DNA from 2 places in the Paraniabella aurantiaca genome. Region 2 is predicted to be linked to the other one. Evidence: riboswitches for the same ligand, from Rfam matches in the RefSeq annotation. Region 2 holds a riboswitch; the other holds the start of a gene.
The links. Region 2 has a riboswitch for thiamine pyrophosphate ahead of ACLOAU_RS00965 (TonB-dependent receptor). Riboswitches for the same ligand answer to the same signal wherever they lie in the genome.
Positions count from the first base shown of each region.

Region 1: another riboswitch for thiamine pyrophosphate. It lies ahead of ACLOAU_RS15990 (class I SAM-dependent methyltransferase); the one in region 2 lies ahead of ACLOAU_RS00965 (TonB-dependent receptor).

Region 1 is NZ_JBLOSY010000002.1:309,406-320,951, forward strand. Features, by position in the region: gene ACLOAU_RS15950 (LacI family DNA-binding transcriptional regulator) at 1-124, shown strand, start outside; gene ACLOAU_RS15955 (LacI family DNA-binding transcriptional regulator) at 200-1,219, opposite strand; gene ACLOAU_RS15960 (hypothetical protein) at 1,422-2,021, shown strand; gene ACLOAU_RS15965 (carboxypeptidase-like regulatory domain-containing protein) at 2,241-3,242, opposite strand; gene ACLOAU_RS15970 (hypothetical protein) at 3,289-3,681, opposite strand; gene ACLOAU_RS15975 (hypothetical protein) at 3,678-4,463, opposite strand; gene ACLOAU_RS15980 (sensor histidine kinase) at 4,577-5,629, opposite strand; gene ACLOAU_RS15985 (LytR/AlgR family response regulator transcription factor) at 5,730-6,458, shown strand; TPP riboswitch at 6,932-7,022, shown strand; gene ACLOAU_RS15990 (class I SAM-dependent methyltransferase) at 7,076-7,798, shown strand; gene ACLOAU_RS15995 (AIR synthase family protein) at 7,798-8,853, shown strand; gene ACLOAU_RS16000 (thiamine phosphate synthase) at 8,850-9,485, shown strand; gene ACLOAU_RS16005 (Trm112 family protein) at 9,482-9,760, shown strand; gene ACLOAU_RS16010 (Rossmann-fold NAD(P)-binding domain-containing protein) at 10,937-11,546, opposite strand, start outside.
Region 2 is NZ_JBLOSY010000001.1:220,923-232,468, forward strand. Features, by position in the region: gene ACLOAU_RS00935 (trypsin-like peptidase domain-containing protein) at 1-1,214, opposite strand, end outside; gene ACLOAU_RS00940 (acyl-CoA reductase) at 1,422-2,426, opposite strand; gene ACLOAU_RS00945 (4Fe-4S dicluster domain-containing protein) at 2,589-2,936, shown strand; gene ACLOAU_RS00950 (D-alanine--D-alanine ligase) at 3,050-4,036, shown strand; gene ACLOAU_RS00955 (PASTA domain-containing protein) at 4,137-4,967, shown strand; gene ACLOAU_RS00960 (rhodanese-like domain-containing protein) at 4,996-5,307, shown strand; gene ACLOAU_RS00965 (TonB-dependent receptor) at 5,378-7,624, opposite strand; TPP riboswitch at 7,702-7,807, opposite strand; gene lepB (signal peptidase I) at 8,141-9,694, opposite strand; gene ACLOAU_RS00975 (energy transducer TonB) at 9,843-10,277, opposite strand; gene ACLOAU_RS00980 (alpha/beta hydrolase) at 10,345-11,184, opposite strand; gene lpdA (dihydrolipoyl dehydrogenase) at 11,309-11,546, opposite strand, start outside.

The DNA of each region.
Region 1 (11,546 bases), on a different contig from region 2:
TTTTCGTAAAGAGCTGGCTGGATCAACAGCGCTACATACGTTATTGGACCAAATAGGTGACGGGCATCTTGTAGTAACGGGCGAATTGACGGTAATTGAACCTGTATTGGTAACCAGGGCTTAAAAAATAGGTAAGTATAATATTTACCTCTTCAAAAGCAAAACTGTTTGTACCTCACTCGACGGCTGAAAAGAATAGTTATCGCATAGAGGATTCTCTCACAATCAAGCGGGCCGGTAAAACAGTTTTAGAGATCTTTGGCATTTCTGGATTTTCAATCTGCAGCAATATATTTTGAGCAGCTACTCGCCCGATCTCATATCCTGAGTAAGCAATGCTGGAGAGATTAGGCTCAATAAGCGTTGCAACGGGTTCGTCGTTAAAACCTACAATCGCTATATCCCGGGGAATATTTAGGCCAGCTTTTTTCAAACCCGCTATGCAACCAGCCGCGCAAAGATCATTCTCAAAAAACAGACCATCAGGACGCTTACCCATCTTTAGCAGGTGATCTGCTACTTGTCTGCCGGATTCAATACTGCTCAAATCATCAAAAATCAACAGCTCTTCTTTCAGCCTTTTATCACTCTCTGCTAATGCTCTTTTATACCCGGTATATTTCTCTGCATAAATACCCTGGTTCACGCCGGTTGTTACATGCGCTATTTTTTTACAGCCTGTTTCAATCAAATGCTTTGTGGCCATATAAGCTGCCTGCACATGATCTATTATGATTACAGAATTGTCCGTTATATCTGGCACATGATCAAAAAATATTAATGGTATTTTCTTTTTTATAGACTGATCGATATGATCCGGACTATTAGCCTGGTCAGCTAATGATACCAGCAGCCCATCTACCCGGTTGTCCATCAACATTTTTAAGGCCGATATTTCTTTGTCGGACTGACCATAAGTTTGACCGATGATGATATTATAACCTTTAACACTCAGCATGTCTTCTATACCTGATATTGCAGAGGAGACAAAATGGTTGGTAAGCCTGGGTATAATTATTCCAATCAGGAAACTTCTCTTATTTCTCAGGCTACGCGCAAACGGGTTAGTCTGGTATCCCATTTTTTGTGCCATCTGATGCACTTTATTACGTGTTTTCAGCTTGACTTTTGGGTCGTTTTTTAAGGCACGGCTTATTGTTGATGAAGCCAGATCCAATTCTCTGGCAATATCATATATAGTTATTTCTTTTTCTTGCATAAAACTTAGCTATAAAAATACTTATTTTTTTATAGTTAGAATCAATATGGAAAAGTAAATCGCCAACAGCTTGATGGATTATATATGTAGACTGGCGGGAAATGTAGCAGATAAGACCGGAGTTCATTGCTATAGCCAGGATTGATGCCGGAAAAGAAATGGACTAAATTATAACTAATGAAAATTATGTAAATACAGATACATGAGTACAATACTGGGTTTGATCTTTAATGATGAAGTCATTATTGCATCAAACATTCCAAAATTAAACGATGAAAATGAAGGAAGCGCGCATGCCTGTGTTACAGGTATATTCGTTTACAATTTAGAGCCGCAGATCTTTTATGTAAGCTTAACCGGTAAATATCGCGAGATACAACAGTTCAACTTAAAGCTGGGTGCAGCAAATTTTGTTGGAGCGCATGTTTCTGCTGATGTATTTGTATCCACTTGTTATAGCATCCTGAGGCAATTATCTTTATCTGATCTCAGGATAATGGCTGTTTGTTTTGATGGAGGCCCGACGCTGTACCTGGTATCGGCAAAAGGCATAGAGCGGCAAACAGGTCAAAATAGCTATTTAATAGCATTTCCCGCATCCCTTCCGGTAGCCGGGTATTACCTGCTCAACAAGCGTTTTGCGTGTTCAGAATTTTTTCCAACAAAAGCAGATGCTTTGGCTTTTATACAAAATGTATTTGGACACCTTACGGATACCGATATTTGTTTATCCGGAGGTACAGGTTATGATTATCTGTCCATCTCAAACCCGTTTGATTTTGAAAATATCCCGGCGGAATAATTACCAGGAGGATCCCATGTTTATCAATTTTTCATTGAGTTAAAATAACTAATATGCCAATAACGAATGAATTGCAGTAAATGCCCTTTGTTTAAATTAATGTATGATAAAAGGAGAAGATAGAAATCTCCTCCGCAAACTAAACATGAGAAAGTATTCAATAATGTGAGCTGATATAAGTCTCCTTATAAGTTTAGATAATTTTTATCGTGGCAACCCTTATGGGTGCTCAATAATAATAGGAACGATCCACCAGTTACCATACCAGGCAAGTATTTCCGGTTCGCCGGGAATGAAAGTGACTTCAGCCACACCCGTGGCCTGCTTAGGTTTCATACCATACAAAGGTTTGAGATTGATGTTTTCTCTCATCAGTATGTTGGCCCCGCTTTCCAGTTTTACTTCGATTTTGTACTTTCCAATTGGGATGTTGTTAATGTAAAGCTCATTGCTTTCTATAACTTTACGTATGGTGAAGCTAACTTTTTCGTCTGCATGCACTAGGTCGAGCGGAGTGAGTTTAATAACAATAATGGTTCCCACGGGAAAGCTGCCGGGTAACGGCAAAGATTGAGTACGTAGGGTATATGACAAGTGAATGGCTGCTCCAAGATAGCTGCTTGGCCAATAGGGACCTTTGCTGATCTGGTCGGGTCTTCCTTGCCCATAAGGCAACAGAACAAAATTTTTGACGGCTCCATCGGTTGAATTAAAACTATTAAGATTACTGTCTGCCGGAAACAGCGATACAGGAGCTTTCGCCGATTCATAGTCCATTAAGTATTTAGCGCCCCATATTTCTACATTGCCAACCGGGAGAAGAATTTCATAGAAACCGTTAGCATCGCTGGTTGCGCTGGCCGAACTATAGCCGCCGCCGATTATTGAAGATCTGACGCCTATTTGCGCACCCGGGAGGGGCCTGCCATATATGTCTTTTACGTAACCTTTCAAGGTGCCTGGCTTTACGTTGGTAGCTTTAAATGCAGGGAGTACCGGGCGCTGCCTGCCCATAAGATCTACATAAAACTGTGGACCCAGAATGGTAAACTCCCTGCCGGAAGCTGGCAGCTTATCGTAGGGAATGGGGGTTCTTGTTTCATTACCCGAACCATTGCCGGGATTTTCGTCTCCATCTTCCGGGGAAGTGTCAGATTTAGAGCAGGCAATTAACAGCAAGGACATGATAACAGGGATCATGTGACGGTAAAGAGGTTTCATTTAATTGGTTTAAGATGTTTGTTATAATTGAAAATGTAAGAATATATTAACCGGTTCTAAAGAACAGGAGCAGACTGCGCTGATGACCTGATAGGGCCAATATATAAAGCACGGTTAGGGTAATGAAAATTACCCAGTTGAGATCATCGAATAGATGATACAATACAATGCAGGCAACAATGGGAGCGAGTGCTATTAGGGCTGCAAATCGCATTTTTCCAAACAACAATAGTATAGCCGCTACCAATTCAACTATTTTTTGAAGCAGGAAGATATACCTGGTTTTGGCCAACGCTACGGCTAAATCAGAATCGGGGTTCACCGGAATGGGAGCTTCAAAACCCATAAAGTAGATCAGGCCGTTAAAAGCTCCAAATAAAAATGTCAAACCGAGCAGCATTTCGGCACTTCTTGACAAAGGTTTTATTTGTAATTTCATCTGGGTTGAATGGCTTTAAGCAGTTCCTGTAAATCTTCTTTGTTCAGGCCGTCGCCATCCGTAAGTTTCCAGAATTTGTCCTGTATTTCGCTGTAAGGTTTTAGCCATTCAGGTTCTTTGTAGTCCTCCCTCATCCTTTCCCACGGATTATAGTGGCGGGTAAGTGCGAGATGTGGCTTGTTCTCCAAAATAGATAGGAATTTAAGTACTTCGTCGTTTGTAATGACTATATAAGGTTTGTGTAAACCTTTTGCGATAGGAAATTCTCTATCGTCTGGTCCAAAGTTATCCGCCCAGGGCATACCTTTTGACGAGTTCATACAAGCAACACCAAGGTAAAGAGTGGTGGTATCTCTTCCGCCATTCGAACGGTAAGGAGGAACGTTTATTCTTACTCTTCCCATCAACATACCGTTTTGGATTCTGCTAGGTGCAATATTTAACATTACTAGACCCTTGGGAAAAGTTACTTCTCCGCCGCCCCATGTACTGTCACTTACAATATTAATATCAACATAAAATGTATTGGCAATACCATGTACCTTGGAGGGAGCAGGGTCAAAAGGCAGGGCTTTTCTTGATACAAGCTTTAAGCCATCAGGTAATTTAAAGGGCGTGCCCTCGGGTAATCCGTCGCTGTCTCCAAACCCGGGCAGATGTTTGACACTCTCAATCCGATCGAAAGACAACTTTTGGCCTTCAGCTGTAGTATCTTTTTTGCTGCATCCCGATAGCACAGCAATAATTAACCAACTTGCAATAATCAGTGATGTTTGATTCATACCCGAAATTACCATCGGGTTATACTGCTTTATTAATATTCCGGTAAACGACAGGATAGAGCTGCCAACAGCTTTTAAAGCCGTTGAATTGCATTAAGCCCGGGTAAGGATCTCTAACTATTGGGAGAATAGGGTAGCGCAAACTGAACCTTTACCTCATTGCCTTCAATAGTTATTAATAAATTTTCATCAAACTGAGTTTTCAGGCGCTTTGCTGTATTGATTAAACCGAGGCCGGTGCCTGTAAACATTTGTTGGACAGTTTTTGCGCAAGGTGCCCCGCAGCTTTGTATCTCAATGACAACCTTTTTGTTCTGCAGTGAGCCGCTAATAGAAACATAGCCTCCTGTTATGGAAGGTTCAATGCCATGCCTGATAGCATTTTCAACCAAGGGCTGTAATAACATAGGCGGGATGAGTGAGTGCGCAATTTCCCGTTTCGTATCTATCTTGTAATGAAGCCTGTCTCCAAAGCGCTCTTTTTCGAGACTGAGATAATTGGCAATAAATTCCAGCTCCTTTTCCAGGCTAACCAGTTCCTGTTTAATAGAGTCGAGCCCATAACGGAAAATGCCGGCCAGCCTTGCTATTAAAACCCGGGTATGTTCCTCCGAAGATGGAACCGAGGCGCTGATACTATTAAGGGTATTAAACAAAAAGTGAGGTTGAATTTGTGCTTTTAATGCATTGATCTCTGCTCCATGCGCTAAATCCTGCAGTTCCTGCTGTTTTCGGAACTGGGCTTCTCTTTCCCTGAAAAAAAGATCGATATGAAGTGAACTAAATACCTGTATGTAGAATAGCAGGTTGGGCCCGCTGTTTTGAAGTACCTGCCTGCCCGTCATGCGCGGAAGTCCTGATAGATGGTTGTAAGCAACGTACAATAATATCCAGATCAGGTAGTACAGGGGTGCTGTTAAAAAATGCAATGCAAACCTGGTTTGCATAGGCAGGCCGGTCCACTTTCTAAAATGAAGCCACCATACCGGAAGACAGGCGATAGCCATGATAACACAGTCAACGATAGTTTCTTTTATGAAGGAAATGGTGAAGCCCTGGGAAAACAAACGGGGCGTTCCATAGAGTATACTCATCAACAGGAGGATGAATATGAAGAGACCAATCTCCCTGCCGGCAACTTTTTCTTTTGATAGACTCAGGCTCATTTTCAACAATATTTAATTAGAGTACTCCAATTGTACATTTAACAATAAAACTATCTTTGCAAATCTATATATCTTATATCAGTAGCTAAAGCCATGATTGATGTCAAAAAAATCCGTATTAATCATCGACGATGAAGAGCCCGGAAGAAGATTGGTGAAACAATACCTTGAGCCCTATACCAACTTCCGGGTTGCAGGCGAATGTTCAAACGGCCTGGAAGCCATCCGGAATATTAATTTAATGGAACCGGATCTTGTATTTCTTGATGTGCAGATGCCCGGCGCCAGCGGCTTTGAAGTATTGAAGCGCATTGAACATGTTCCCCATGTAATATTTACGACGGCTTACGACAGGTATGCTATGGATGCCTTTGAGGCAAGTGCTGTTGATTATCTGCTGAAGCCCTATACGAAAGAACGTTTCGACAGAACGATGACAAGATTGGAGCAGCAGCATATATTCCCTGCATTGGAAGCTTTCACCAACCCGGTACAACAGGAAGGCTTTGCAGACCGCATCCTCGTTGAACATCAGAAGCGATATAAAAATATTGCTGTTGATGAAATTTTATACCTGAAAGCACGTGGCGATCACGCCGAAATATATACTAAAAATGCAACCTACCTGAGCTCGGTGGGCATCAGCTCCCTGGCGGAAAGACTTAATCCCAGGCTATATGTAAGGCTTCACCGTTCAACACTGGTAAACATGAATCATGTAAAAGAAGTTTACCGCGATGTGGGAAAGATCTTTGTTGTGATGGAAAATGGTGTCGAACTCAACGTGGGCCGTAATTATCAGCCGCTGATCAAAGAACTTATGGTGTAACCCTTGTACAGGGTTTCACCTGTTGTGATTACGATCTTCGCATCCTATTCATCTGTGGCTGGTACCGTACTACTGCAGGTTGTTACAATCAGCACTTCCCTGCTGAACAGCAAACATAAGAGGTCTGCGTCTTTCTTAAATTTCATGAAAAAAACTTTTTGGCAAAATTAAAATGGCTATTTACTCTAAAGACATAAAATCGGTGAGTAACATTATGCGGCTATGAATTGCACCAGATAAAGCTGAACTGTAACTGAATTAGTCGGCGGGCTAAATATCAATGCTGGAAGTAAGATCAATTCTATTTGCGAATATGAACGATAAGCCCACTCAACCACCCGGTTGGGCTGCCGGTGATTTTATGATCCTCGATAACTCCCTTTTATTTTTGAACCCTAGTATTCGTTTACGGGTGCATAACCGGCAGCGCAAATTTTCATTGGCTCTTTATACAATTTTATGTACGTTTGCCAAGACATAGCACGGGGTGCCTTTGAATGGCTGAGATCATACCCGTTACCTGATTTGGATAATGCCAACGTAGGGATGCAAGTTGAAATATCTGTTTCAAGCTCCATCGTTTGATTTCTATCAGGTGATGGTCTAAAATAAAAGAAATGGATATAGAAAAATTTTCCACAGACTTAATACCACAGGAGCAACAAAACTGGCAGGGGAGACCCGAGTGGTTTTTCAATCGTGAACATACAGATACTTATGAGCAATGGTATGAAGGACGATATAAACTTGCTGAAGTGTGGCAGAAAAAAGTGATGGAACAGTTGGTGGGCGCTGACCGGCGTGTAAAATCATTACTGGAATTTGGATGCGGAACAGCGCGTTTTACCAGGTGGTGGCAACAAATAGGGATCGAAGCTACCGGAGGAGATATCTCACCGCTTATGCTCTCACAGGCAAAACATCTTTTTCAGGGCGACCTGGTGATGGCCGACTCTCATTACATGCCGTTTAAGGATCATAGTTTTGATGCACTGGCATTTATTACCACATTTGAATATTATAAAGATCCTGTAAAAGTTATCAGAGAAGCGGCAAGAGTGGGCCGGTATGGCATAGCAATGGGCATGATGAATCGTAACTCCCCCAAAGTGGCAAGACGAAGGGTGCAACAGTTGTTTGGCAAAAATCCGTTCTATATAACTGCTACTTTTTATACGCCAAAACAATTAACCAGTATTATTCATAAAGCCCTGGAAGGGCGGGAATATACCATACGATGGACCTGTACGGGGCTTCCCGCCTGGTTTCCTGTACAACAATGGGGACTTCCGTTGGGCGATTTTTTTGGATTGTATGTGCAGTTTAAAGATGTTAACTAATGAGTGAGCCGCCGGGTAAGATAGACCATCATTTATTCGAAGAATTTATTCATAACAAATGTGGCCGGCAGCGTGATGAAGTGCTCACCGGCCCGCGATTCGGTGTGGACGTTTCTGTTATTGATTTGCCCGGGGGGATGGCTTTGGCGCTTACCAGCGATCCGTTATCATTAATACCTTCACTTGGTTTGCAGGAGTCTGCCTGGATGTCTGTTCATTTAATGGCTAATGATATGGCTACAACAGGGTATGCGCCCATGTACGGTCAGTTTGTGTTAAATCTTCCTCCTTCTTTGTCAAAGAAGGACTTTAAAACCTATTGGGATTATATTCATCAGTTTTGCAAGGAAATAGGGGTTGCTATTACCGGCGGACATACAGGTTTTATTGAAGGGCAGCATTCTTCCATTGCCGGAGGTGGAACTTTGGCAGCGGTGCTGCCTAAAGATAGGTTACTGGTATCGCGACTGGCGGAACCAGGGAACATCCTGTTGGTTACCAAAACCTGTGCGCTGTCGTCTGCGGCTATACTGGCAATGAGCTACCCCGAAACAGTTAAGAACAGGGTGGGGGTGGAAGTATATCAACAGGCATGCGAATCATTCTACCTTACATCATCGCTACCCGATGCTTTAACGGCGGTGCAGCTAAACGGTGATAAGGCTGGTGTTACTGCCATGCATGATGTAACGGAAGGTGGCGTGCTGGGTGCTATCTACGAACTATGCGCTGCATCCGGAAATGGTGCGGTTGTATATAATGACAGGTTACCTGTAGCTGAAGCTCCTGCACAGATCTGTAACGTTTTCGATCTGGACCCACGATATTGCATAGGCGCCGGCGCCATGATCATCAGCTGTAAAAAAGAAGCCTCGGCTGATATTATTACAAGGTTGGCCGGCCAACATATTCCCTGTGTCGCCGTTGGTGAATTGTGTGAAAAACGAAGCGGTATGATCCTGGTTGACGGTGATAAAAGAAAGGAACTGGATTACATGAAAACAGATCCTTATTGGACTGCGTTTTATAAGGCATTAAAAAAAGGCTGGAAATGAAAAGGAAAATACAGGGTGGCGTTTATCTTATTATAGATCCTTCCATGGACCAGGATGTGCTATTAAGCACCCTGAAAGAGATCGTAAGAGAAAAGATTGCAGCGGTTCAGATATGGGATAATTTTTCGCCTGACACCAACCAGCCAGCACTTATTGAACAGGTACTGCGTTTATGCCATCTTCAAAACATTCCGGTGCTGATAAACAACCAATGGGAACTATTAAAAACAATGAACTTAGATGGCGTTCATTTTGATAAGGCTCCTGGCGACATCGTTCAATTGAAACAACAAATAGGTCGCGAAGTGATTGCTGGTATTACCTGTAATAATGATCTGTCTGCCGTTAAATGGGCTGATGAAAACAGGTTAGACTACATTTCCTTTTGTTCCATGTTCCCCTCATCAACTGCAAATAGTTGTGAGCTGGTGAGTTTTGACACCGTCAGGAAGGCAATAGAAATAACGGATATACCTATATTTTTAGCCGGTGGAATCAATCCCGAAAACCTGCCTTCCCTAAGTGCGCTCAATTACTCGGGTATTGCAGTAGTATCAGGAATAATGAGTGCTGCAAATCCCCTGGCTGAGCTAAAAAGATATCAAAAACGTATAGAAGAAATAAAAAAATGAAAATAAGTACTATTGAAAAACTTTGTTGCTCATTTGATAAAGCTGAACTGGAGTTAACAATCATTACAAGGGACATAGCGGACAATGTTGTTGAAGGCATATTATGCTGTAATAACTGCAGGAGAGTTTATCCTATTGTTTCCGGAATACCCATTATGAGTCCTGATGAATACCGTGAGCAAAGGTTAGAACAACCCTTATTGGAACGTTGGGGAAAAGGTGGTGTAATGCATGATTTCCGGCTTCTTAAAAGCGAGATAAGCAGCGAAGACTAGCCTGGGATGAATTGATGGTAATGTATGGCTTGGTCTGCCGGCTATGATCAATTACAATCTTATTCGGAGCTTGCGCTGTTCCCTGCTGCGATTTTTGTCCTGTTGTGTTCTCATTCAAGGATGCCCGATCAAAAAAAGCCTGACGTAAAAACGCCAGGCAAAACTAAACCTAACTAAACTATTTTAGACTCTTTTAGACTCTTTGGATGGAAGGTTTATACAAGGTAATCTCATCGCCTGAGTATTGGACCTGCTTTGGATAGAACATGGCGCTGTCTATCCACATATCTCATCCTGATAAGACTATTATCATATGCTAACGCTAACAGGCATATCATCGCATTTACAAAAGGAGAAAATGGTGAACTTAATGCGACAGGTGAATAGGGAGTAGATATACACACTGCGCCTCCAATAAAATTCATATCAGGCCTGTCTGATGTAATGAACAGAGACCTTGCTTTTAACAAACACGATCTCCGTCGTCCTGTAGGGCAGAGCAATACAGCTCCTGGTTACAGCTGCCGGGGCTTGAAAACAGCTGCAATACCCAGTTCATACATGCATTGACATCTTGCCAGGGCATACCATGAATAGCTGTAGTCACTACTACAGATCAGGCTTGATATGAAAACTGGTTTACGTTTACGCCTGCAAACGCATAAGGTAATAAAGGACTTATAAATCGGGCTTAGCGACTTATGCTTTATTATGCAGGCAACATCAACCTGACCGGATAATTTACTCTGGCTATAATTACTAAGCTCAATATGCAATTACCAGGTAATCACTTTCCGCTATGTTACTGTTTGGCTTTTAAAATTCATAATTGATTTAAGGGCTTTTCGTTTAAGAATTCTGATAGTTTATGAAAGAGCTCAAACTTTGCTGTTGGTTGATCGGGCTACAGCTTGTTTAAGGGCTATCTTGTTCATAGTCGCGGGTTTTTCTCAGTTCATGAGGGCTTTTCACGTAGTAAGAGATTCCTTAGACTAAGGCCCAAATATACAGATTGCTAATATACAAATCACCGATGTGGAAAAATACGCTCAATTAAATTATTGTAGTTTTTACATTTGTCACTATGTGGTGAATTAATCGATAGGGTAATACCTGATTCTATAAAAATATCCCCAAACGAAGTTCAGAGAAGTCGTACATGTCAAAACCTTTTATTCATCTTGTGTCAGGATGGTTGGGTATATGAAATTGCCTGGGATCGGGATACATAAATTGATAGCCCAGCTCCTTCACCATTTTTTGAGATACAATTACTCTACCGGTTGCGGCTGCTGACGATGGGCCGGAACTAACCCCCGTTTGCGATTCAATGACTTGTCTTTTTGATGGGTGTAATGGTGCTACTACATTGTAAACCGTAGCCGTTACCGATTGTGTAATAAGTGAGTGAACGATCCGGCATATATCATAAAAATGTATATGGTTTACCGCAGCATCCATGTCCGAAACTTTATATTTTGATAACAACCTGTCATCGCCCATCAAACCTCCAAGCCTGAGGATATTGACCTGTTTAAATAACTGCCTGATTTCTTTTTCACCACTACAGCTTTCGGAAGGTAACAGCTCTTCGGTAACTTTACCTGCCGCTTCTTTGTAAACCCCGATTGAGCTCATTAGAGTAAGCGCTCCCTGATACCGCGCCAGGAAGGCAGATAAGTTCCGTATTCTTATGTCTAACACATCCTGACTTACTCTTTTTGAAAAAAGAGGTACTGTAATAATAATATGATCAATGGACGATAGCTTTTGCCAGGGGCTTCTA
Region 2 (11,546 bases):
GATTGTGCTGATAATGTTACATCAACGGTGCTTTCTTTTCCTGCCCGTACATAAGTAAGTTTCACCTTGTCGCCAGGTTGTGCACTTGCAATGGCTCCGCTGATTTCCAGTCCGGAAACAATATCCCTGCCATTGATTTTGGTGATGATATCACCTTTTTTAATACCTGCTTTACCGGCGCCTCCGTCAGGATCTGTTCCTAGTACATAAACACCATCCTGCAGTCCTGCTCTTTTCAGGTACTCCTCATTCTGGGCAGACTGAGGTGAATAAGTAACACCCAGGTATCCACGCTTCACATCGCCGAACTTAACAATATCATTCACTATTTTTCTAACAATAGTAGAAGGTATAGCAAAAGAATAACCGGCATAAGTACCGCCAGGAGCAAGGATCGCCGAGTTAATACCAATCAGTTCTCCATTTGTATTAATTAAGGCGCCGCCGCTATTTCCTGAGTTTACTGCAGCATCTGTTTGGATAAACGATTCTACAGGCGACTGGCTTTGCTGGCTGTTAATACCAATGCTTCTGCCTTTCGCACTAATAATACCCGCTGTTACGGTAGCTTCCAGGTTAAAAGGATAACCTACAGCCAATACCCACTGACCTAATTGCAGATTGTCCGAATTGCCATAAATCAGGTAGGGCAGGCTGGTGGCTTCTATTTTCAGAACTGCCAGGTCGGTACTTGGGTCGCGACCCACTACTTTGGCGGTGTAGGTTTTTCTTCCCTCGTTCAGGGTAACTTTGATCTCAGGAGCGATTCCTTTTCCATCTCTGTCAGAAATAACGTGGTTGTTGGTTACAATATAACCATCCTGGCTTATGATAACCCCACTACCGGAAGCTCTTTGTTCAGGAATGATTTGCGGACCCATGCCACCGCCGAAAAAATCTCCGAAGAAATCTTCAAACGGATCGCGGCCGCCTCTGCTGTTGGGTAAATCGTTGGTAACCTGCTTAGCCGGTATCTTGGTTTTAATATGCACCACGGCAGGTACTGCAGATTGGGAGGCCTTCGTAAAATCGGTAGGCTCTGCCGCATTACCCTTATTGTCAAAAAAACTGGCATAATTAACAGGCAGCTTTCCATCCACCGGAAGTCCTAGCCCGGCGGAGCTGCTCCTGAAAAATTTTCCGTAAATGTAAACTCCTGCAAAAGCTGATAGTACACTTACAACTACTACCAGTACTAACTGTTTAACTTTCATACTCTTGTTCACTTTTTTAATGAGTTATTCAAAAACTATTCCTATTCTTTCACAAAATAACAAATTGTCAGATGTATTTCTTTTTGACAGGTTTTAGTTTAACAAAGTTTTACTAAAGTCTTCGTACTTTGCGATTTGTTTTGTTTGACGTTGAACGATAAGCTTTTATTTCGTTTGTATCATCAATTAAATGTTAAAGGTAAATCCTTATCTAAGAGTGGTCAGCCACTGCATCGTGTCAACTCCATCGGCATAGTCGGTCAGCGAGGGGCGTTGGGCGTGGCCGAAATGGATAAAGCCATTACCTACCACGCATTGAACATCATTGTTATGGTTTAATTCATCTTTAACCGTTTCAATATTATCATATATTTCATAATTCAACTGGCTTACCGGTGAGAACAGGCTATCGGCTTCAATTAAGAGCAGCGAGGCATTACTCATGTAATAGTTATGATTGAGCAGATGCAACGCCAGGTTGTAATCGTAATTGTTCTTGTATTTGTGATGATCGGCCAGGTAATCGTATTTCTTAAAAATATTGATCAGCGATTCAAAATCGTAATTGCGGGGCACATATATTTTGGTAATATTACGACAGCCCATGCCAAAGTAAAGGTAAATATCGTCAGCAAGTTGTTCCAGTTCTTCCTTCGATTCATTACCCTTAATAATGGCTACAGAAGTGCGGTTGCGACGGATGATATGGGGAAATCTGCTAAAGTAATACTCGAAATGTCCCGCACTACTGTTGCTGCCGGTAGCAATATAGGCATCACAGTTCTTAAGCAGCTCAGCAAAGGCAGTATATTCATTGAGTTCCGGCGCCCATTCGATCATTTTCTCCACCAGGTGTTTAATCAATACTTCATCTTTTGACGAGGGTTTAATGAGGCTGCGATGGCCGCTGATGAACACACAAAGGAAGTCATGAAAACCTACCAGGGGAATATTTCCCGCCATAACAATACCAACCAGTCGGGCTGAAGTTGGCTCCCGGGTTAAACCCGGGTATTGGCTGATCCAGTTCTGTAAGGCTTCCCGCTGCAGGAATTGGCGCACAATATTGTTAATGCTCAGATCAATAAATTCGGGCAAAAACCAGCCGTTATGCAAATAGGCGTTTTGTTTTACCTGCTGCCAGTCTTCGCTATTTTTCTGCATATACTGTCCCAGTTGCACCAGTATTTCTATACGTTTTTGTAAAGTCATTTATTTATTTTTTGTTGCCTCGCTCTTCAAAAGGCGAATTTAATGGTCATAAACCGTTTACCTGAATTTTTGTTTGATGGTTGATATCGCCTATTTCAAGTCCATTCAGTAATTTTGCAGATTATACGAACAAATATAGTTTCATAAAACAAACAATAGGATATGGCAATAAAAATTACAGATGAGTGTATAAACTGTGGGGCATGCGAACCAGAGTGTCCGAATAATGCAATTTATGAGGGTGGAGTAGAATGGGCTATTTCAGATGGTACATCGGTAAACGGAGCGTTTACCCTAATGAACGGTAACGTGGTAGACGCCCATTTTAAAAACGAACCATTAGCAGTGGATACCTATTACATAACGCCCGATAAGTGTACAGAGTGCCAGGGATTTCATGAAGAGCCGCAATGTGCTTCTGTTTGCCCGGTAGACTGCTGCGTACCCGACGAAATGTACCAGGAGACAGTAGATCAGCTGATGGAGAAAAAAGAAAAATTACACGTTTAAAAAATTATGGCGTGTCCTTTATTAGCCACGCTTTAGAACCTCACAGGATATTCTACCTGTGAGGTTTTTCATAACAAACAAGGGCCGGTTAAGCCATAAATACAGTATTCAGCATGAAAAAAAATATAGCATTGGTTACAGGCGGGTATTCCGGCGAAGCCGTGATTTCCTATAAAAGCGCGACCACTATTCAAAATAATCTTGATCGCGAACAGTATAATGTTTACAAGATCAATATTACCCGTGAGGGATGGTTTTATGAACCTGACCAAGGTGACCCCGTAGCTGTGGATAAGAATGACTTCACCGTTCAGCAGGGAGATCAAAAGATAAGGTTTGATGCGGTACTCATTGCTTTACACGGTACGCCAGGAGAAGACGGCAAGTTGCAGGGATATTTCGATATGCTGAAGATACCTTACACAGGATGTAGTGCCGCCACATCTGCGCTTACTATGAATAAAAGCTACACTACCGGTGTTGCCGGCAAATCGGGTATCAACGTAGCCCAATCGGTTTTATTATTTGATCATTCGCCACTTGATGTTGTAGAGATACTGCAAAAATTGCGATTGCCGCTGTTTGTGAAACCCAATAGTGGCGGATCCAGCATTGGTATGAGCAAAGTGTTGCAGCCGGAAGAGCTGCAATCTGCGATAGAAAAGGCTTTTAAAGAAGATACCCAGGTGCTGGTAGAAGAAATGATCGTGGGGCGTGAGTTCACTATCGGCGTGTATAAGTCCAGGGGTGAGATCATTACCCTGCCCATGACGGAAGTAAAAGCTGATGAGTCAAAGGTCTTCTTCGACTTTGAAGCAAAATATGAAGGCAAATCCACCGAAGTAACACCAGCCCAGGTAGATGAGTTGATTGCAGAAAAAATAAGAGCTGCAGCCCGGCAGGTATATGCGATATTCAACTGCAGAGGCGTGATACGCATTGATTTTATTTATAGTGAAGCTGTTGGGGCTCCTTTTATGCTGGAGGTGAATACAATACCCGGCCAGAGTGCTGCCAGCTTGATTCCACAACAGGTAGCTGCAGCGGGTGGTAACCTGAAAGACTTTTACAGCCTGCTGGTGGAGGAATGTTTTGTATAATTGATTGATGGATATGTAACTGGCATAAATTTTTCTGCGGGAAGAGGTAATTTAACGGGGCAACAAAAAATTATGTACGTTTACTATATAAATTTGTCGAATGTTTAGATTTATTACGGGTAAGCCGCTTTGGGTGAACCTATTGGTTGGATTTCTTTTAGCGGTGATCTTATTTGTGGCACTGATCAGTTCGTTAGGTTGGTTTACCAACCATGACGATGCCAAAACAGTTCCGGGCGTAACCGGCAAATCGCTGGCAGAAGCACAAAAGATACTGAGTGCAGCAGGATTTACGGTAGAGATCCAGGATAGTGTTTACCAGGATACGATCGCGCCGCTTCAGGTAATCAGGCAGGTGCCCGATGAGCTCGAAGTGGTGAAATCAAGCCGCACGGTTTATCTTACCTATAATATGTCGCAGCCGCCTTACACACAAATGCCCAACATAGTTGGCCGAAGTTTCCGCAATGCGTTAAGGGAACTGGAAGCAGCGGGTTTAAAGCTGGGAGATACTACATTCAGGCCCGATTTTGCTAAGAACTCAGTATTAGAGCAATTATATAACGGGGTGCTCATACAACCCGGTGCCCAGATACGTATGGGCAGTAAAGTGGACCTCGTAATTGGTTCGGAATTGAGTAATACCGCGTATGCGATCCCTAACCTTATTGGCCTTACATTAGGACAGGCCAGGGCTTTATTAAAGGAGAAGGGTATTGAGCTGGCGTCCATTATTCCCGATCCGGGCGTGCGTGATACCGTGAATGCTTATGTTTACAGGCAAAGCCCCGATCGTTTTGATGATGAGGGACACATCATCAGTATCAGGGCCGGGCAGGTGATGGATGTATGGGTAAGCGCTACAGCGCCGGTAGTAGATTCCTTAAGCGGGCATTCTCCTTCTCCTGCTGACAGCGTAGACAATGAATAAATAAATAAAAAAGCAAACTTTAAATATTATGGAAACCATTACCGTTCAGCAATTGAAAGAAAAAATTGACAATGGTGAAAAAGTAAATCTCATCGACTGCCGGGAGCCGGCTGAATACGAAGAGTACAATATCGGGGGAACATTGATTCCACTGGGTAATATACAAAACGGAGACCTGGGCCCGCTTGAAGGCAAGGAAGATGAGGAAATTATTATCCACTGCCGAAGCGGTAAAAGAAGTGCTGCCGCCTGCCTTTACCTGGATTCACAAGGCTTCAAAAAAACAGTGAATGTAGAGGGTGGTGTTCTGGCCTGGAGAGATGCATTTGAGGCGGAGTAAGGAAGCTGCTTACAGTAAATATTATTTTTAAAGACCTGCGGAGCAATTCGGTTCCGCAGGTCTTTTTATTTTAGAAGCCGAATGTTAGTCCAACATTCCAGTTCGTGCCGGCCTGGGTAAAGTAGTAGTTTTCTGTAGTCATAACACCATCATACAAATAACTGTAGGTATAACCGTTATTTTCATACTTCTTGTTGAAAACGTTATTTACCATCAATATAATGCTGATGTCTTTAAAGACGTTAGATGAAAACTGGTAGCGAAACCTGGCATCTGTTAACGCATAAGGATTAATGCTCCTGAGTTTGTTTTGAGAATTATCCAGGTACTGTCTGCCCACATATTTTTCCAGCAGATCAAAGTAAAAATGCTGCTTGCTTTCCGGCTTGGTAAATGGCTCAAATGTTACCACGGCTCCGGCTACCGTATTAGGTGAAAAAGAGATGTCGGTATTGCTGAACGACTCACTGATCTGGCCTTCATTGTCGTAGTCAACATCATATTGTACCAGGTTTTTTATTTTATTCCGGCTGAAAGTGGCATTGGCACTGGCTTGTAGCCAATAGGTGGGGCGATATGCTGCGGTTATTTCAATACCTGCGCGATAGCTGTTGTCAACGTTAATACGGGCGTCAGCGCCTACATCATTGATCTTTCCGGTGGCAATCAACTGGTTTTTATATTTCATATAATAACCGTTAATGCCGGCTTCAAACCTTTTGGTGTTAAACTGATAACCGAGCTCAAAGTCGGTTAGTTGCTCGTGTTGGGGAGCTTCGGTTATATTGGCTTCAAAGTCATTTCTGTTAGGCTCTTTATTGGCTATAGCAACTGACCCGTATATTTTACTTTGGGCTGTGTTAGCATGCTTTATAGTATAGCTAACACCAGCTTTTGGATTAAAGAAAGTGTATTTCCCGCCGGATTGTAAGCCCTGATTTTTCCTGAACCCTTCGATCGTATAATCTACAGATCTCAGTTGCAGGTCAACAAAGCCATACAGGTTGGTAACGATCTGTTGCTGCAGTTTTGCATAAATATTAAAGTCGTTTTTGGAAGCGGGCAGGTTATACCATCTATAATTTACAGGTACTCCAACATCGGCCCATCTTATAAATCCATAATGCTTGGCATCATATTGAGTATAGGCACCGCCGATATTGATATCTGTATTATTCCTGCTATAGTTTACAGAAAATACAGTTCCATAATAATGATTGTCCAGCCAAAGCTGACGGGTAAGATTGGTAGAAGTAATTATTGAATCTCCGATAACAGGATTTTCTAATTTATAGTCTGAAAACGGGTCGCCTTTTCTGTATTCGTTATAGTAACCCTTGCCACGTGTTAGAAAGAAGCTAAGGTTTGCTGACCAGTAAGGATTGAACTTGTGATTCAGGAACAGCTGGTAATAGTCCTGCTGGTAATTATCTGTCTGGTCATCATAGTAGTTCCCATTGGCCATTTTCCCCAGCGTATTGGTTTGCCTGCCTGCCAGATCTAATTGGTCGCTATAGTTGAGACCATCCGGACCTTGCCCATCGAAGAAAATGGTACCAATTCCGTTCCAGGCCTGCCCGGTTTTCTCTTTCCCCGATAAAAGATTGAATTTAATATTTGTCATTTCATCCTTCGAGGTCCATCCGGCTAAGAACTGCAAAGATTTTAAATCGCTGTTTGAACGCTGTATATACCCGCTTGAGTTGATCTTGGATAAACGCACATCAAACTGAAATCCTCCGCGTAATAAGCCTGTACCGGCCTGCAGCGTGTGCTTCCAGGTATTAAAGGAGCCATAGGCATTGCTGATGCTGGCTGATGCCTGTTTGTTTTGCTCGATATTGTAAATATTCAATGAGGCCCCGAATGCTCCGGCTCCATTGGTGGAAGAGCCCACACCGCGTTGTAACTGAACCGAGCTGGTGGATGATGCAATATCACCAAAGTTTACAAAGAAAGCCCCCTGTGATTCAGGATCGTTGACAGGAATGCCATTAAAGGTTACGTTGGTACGTGCTATGTCGGTACCCCTGATACGCATTGAAGAATAGCCCACACCTACACCATCGTCGGAACTGGTTACAACCGAAGGGATCTGGTTAAGCAGGTAAGGAAAGTTTTGTCCGAGGTTCTGTTTAGCAATTTCTTTTTTGCCAATATTACTTACGGCAAAAGGCGATTTTTCGTTGAGCCGGGTAGAACGTACTTCAACAGGGGTTAGGAGCTGAACACTGTCAGATGGGATAGTGTCCCTTTGAGCGAAAAGATTTGAACCGGCTGTACATGACAGGCCAATGAACATGAGAATCCTCTTCATTTGTTTTTTCTTTTTTGCCATGCCTCAGGGCCGGCGGGTTAAAAAATTAATGAGAGGGAAATGCTGAAATGAGAAAGGATTAGAAAGATCTTCCTTCCCTGCGCAGGCATTACCCTGATCAGGTTTACGGGTATTATCTCAGCTTCTCCGCCTGCTGGCGGGTCGGCACCCCGGGAAACACTGTGCTTTGTTAAAAGCGGTGCAAAGGTAGCTGTTTTAGTTGATAAGTTGGCTGCTTAAGTGGTTGAAAGGTTGACAAGTTGAAAGGTTGATGAGTTAATAAGTTGACTAGTTATTAGTGAACGATGACATACAGCATAAGGCATGTGTGAAAGATAGGCTTGGTTGTCTGGCGCAGAAGTGCGTAGGGACCGGCAACTCACTTGATCCGATACATAGTATCCTTGCGCCCTGATGGTTAAAATAAAGGTTATAAATCCGCAGATGCCGGATACTTTATTGGTCGATGAAGGGCCAAAATATCATACTACTATCAAATATCCAGTATCCAGTATCCTACTTAATGATATTAAACAGCCTTTTCCATCTGGGTCCGTTATCATAGCTGAACCAGATCATCCAGGCCTTACCCACCACAGCGCTTTCGGGTACAAAGCCCCAGAAACGGCTATCCTGGCTTTTGTGACGGTTATCACCCATCATCCAGTAATAGTCCATTTTAAAAGTATAGGTATTGGTTTGCTGCCCATTGATAAAGTAAGCGCCATTCCTGTTTTCCAGGGTATTGCCTTCGTAAGTACGGATTGCACGCTCATACATGGGGTATGTTTCGGCGTTTAAAGTTACAGTGCCTCCCTTTTTAGGGATCCAGATTGATCCGTAATTATCTACTGTCCACGCGTGGGCAACATCATAATAAGGGAAAAGACTTTCAGACCCTGCATCGCCGCGTGCTACTTCTTTAACAATACTGGATGCGTCTACTGCCGGTAGTTTCTTTAATATTTCCAGCTCGGGAAGGGTGAGGTTGATGTGGTAAATACCATCCTGCCAGGCACTGAAATCAGGACTGCCGCTTTCCATATTCAGCGCGATACCTGCATCTTTGAGAAAATCCTCATCAATCTGCAGGTTGTTTTTTGTTTTAAAAGTGTAATAAGTTGCAGAAGTAGGAGATACAAAGCCAGGTTTATTATTAATATAAACAATACCATCAACAATTTTTAATGAATCGCCGGCAATGCCCACGCAACGCTTAATATAGTTGTCTGTTTTATCCAGCGGGTGCGATACCACAGGGAATTCGCCGGGATTAGCCAGAATATACTGATCAGTTTCTGACCCCGCTGCAGCTCTTCTTTTAATATCGTAATAAGGATTAGCCGACTCAAACTCCGGCCGGTGTATGACCGTATCTCCGGCAGGGAAATTGAATACTACACAATCGTTCCTTTTTACTGGTGCTGCAAACCAGCGGGTATACGGTAATTCTATCAAGGTAGAATAGGATTTGGTATTAACGCTGGGAAGATAATTGTGTACAAAAGGCACAGACAAAGGCGTGTTGGGAATCCGCGGGCCGTAGCTGAATTTGCTTACAAAAAGAAAATCCCTTACCAGCAAGGTTTTCTCCATTGAACTGGATGGAATGGTATACGCTTCAAAAATAAATGTACGGATCAGGGTAGCGGCAATCACTGCAAAAATAGCGGCATCTACCCACTCGCGCCAACCCGGCTTTTTATGTTTCTTTACACCTTCTGCACCTATAAACCGGGCATCTTTATTATTAGCAAGCCACGGAAAATAGAAAGGGGCCAGCAAAGACGCTGCGGCATGATCTAAAAAAGAAAAACGGCAAAACACCTTCGCGAATTCTATAAAGATACCTGGTGTGATAAACCAACCCACAACGGGTATAAATTGCCAGAATACCCAGTGTTTAGGGCGCTGTGCGATTTCCTGCATGATCCAGGTATTGTAAAAAGGTACATACGCTTTCCATGACTCGCGACCGGCTTTCTTGAATAATTTAGACAAACCAAACGACGGTAATAAAACAAGCAGTAAACTAATCAGGTATACAACTAATAATTGATTGAAAGGCATCGGCCAGATTTTTAGCGGCAAATTTATTGGAAACGCGTGAAATAGCAGTGAAACAGTGTACAATTAACATTCCCCATGAAGAAGTACTGTTATAGATAAGCCATTATAAACCATCAGAAATGCGGGTTAAATCCTGTGTAAAGCGTATTTACAGCCGGCGAACTAAAAAAGTAAGCGGTTGCTTTCTGTAAGATCTGACAGCCTTTTCATTCAATAAAGCCGGAATCCACCTGCCTGATTTTTTAATAATGCGAATCGTTTCTTCTTCCATGCCATACCCCATATCAGTAAGCTTCGAAAAATTACTGAGGGTGCCGTCTGTATTGATTACAAATCCTATTATAACCGTGTAAGTACCATCGGGCGCTCCGTTGGTTACGGGTACGCGCATATTGATATTACGTTGTACATGGTTGAGCCAGGAGCCGCGGTAAGCCGCTTTTTGATCCACCTTCTCATAAATGGTGGAGTCTGGCTTGTAAATAACGGTGTCCGCTTTTGCAGCTTGTGCCGTTAGCTCTGTGTGGCATAGCAAGCCTGCCACTAAAAGTAAGAAAGTGTATATTGGTGGTTTTTGACTCATAAGATTTTATATAGATGACTAATATAATAAAACCTTATCATACTTAACTGATTTATTTACGGGTTCATCAACCTAGCTGAATGGAATTCCGGCTTTTCATTTCATCAAAATAGCTTCTGAAAAATAAGAGTTGATATTTGATCGAATTTTTCCAGTAAGGCCAGGCATGCCCACCCGGCCGTTCGGTGTAGTCATGTGGAATTTTTAGGTCCAGCATTTTTTGATGCAGGGCTTTATTGGTTTCATAAAAAAAATCATCCACGCCACAATCAAAAATAATAGCGACCGAATCTTTTGGATACCGCTCGATAGCCTCAGATACAGTGTAATCTTTCCAGTCGAAACCAGCAGAGTCCGGGTTGCCGATGAGGTTTTGAATATTCCATTTTTGGGCAAATGGCCTTATGTCTACGCCACCGCTCATACTGCCGCAGGCTCCAAAAATGTCAGCATGTCGCAGCCCTAGAAACAGGCCGCCATGACCGCCCATACTTAGGCCCGTAATGGCTCTGCTATAGCGGTTTTTCTGCGTTTTGTAATGTGTATCAATATAAGCCGGAACCTCGGTGCTGATATGGGTTTCGTATCGTACGGCAGGGTTCACTTTGCTGTCAAAATACCAGCTATCGGGGCTTCCATCGGGACATACAATCATCAGCTGGTATTGATCTGCGTAAGCCTGTAGTTCAGGCACACGCATAATCCATGTGGCATATTTTCCAACGGCTCCATGTAGCAGGTATACAACTGGAAAATGATCGGCCTGCGCATAGCTTTGGGGTTTGATCACCACACAGGCTGCGCTTTTCTTCATCGCATTGCTGTATATGTTAACCGTATCAACAATAGCAGCTTTTGAAAATAATGCTACATAGGATAATAACAGCAGGATAGCTACTTTTTTCATTATTGTTTTTTGATGAGTTATAGGAATGATCGGGTAACCCCGGCAGAACTGCTTAAAGATAAGAACAGGGCAGGCATAAAAAAACCTCCCCGGAGGGGGAGGCTTACTTATTAACCCAATTCTGTTATAAATGTATCGCTTCACCATAAGCTACTTCAATAGCATCTTTTACACTCTCACTGATAGTGGGGTGCGGATGAATAGCGTTTAATACTTCATGATAAGTTGTTTCCAGCTTGCGGCCTACTACTGTTTCAGAAATGATCTCTGTAACATTGTAACCAATCATGTGTGTACCTAACCATTCGCCGTATTTGGCATCGAAGATCACTTTCACAAAACCTTCCGCATGGCCTGCAGCG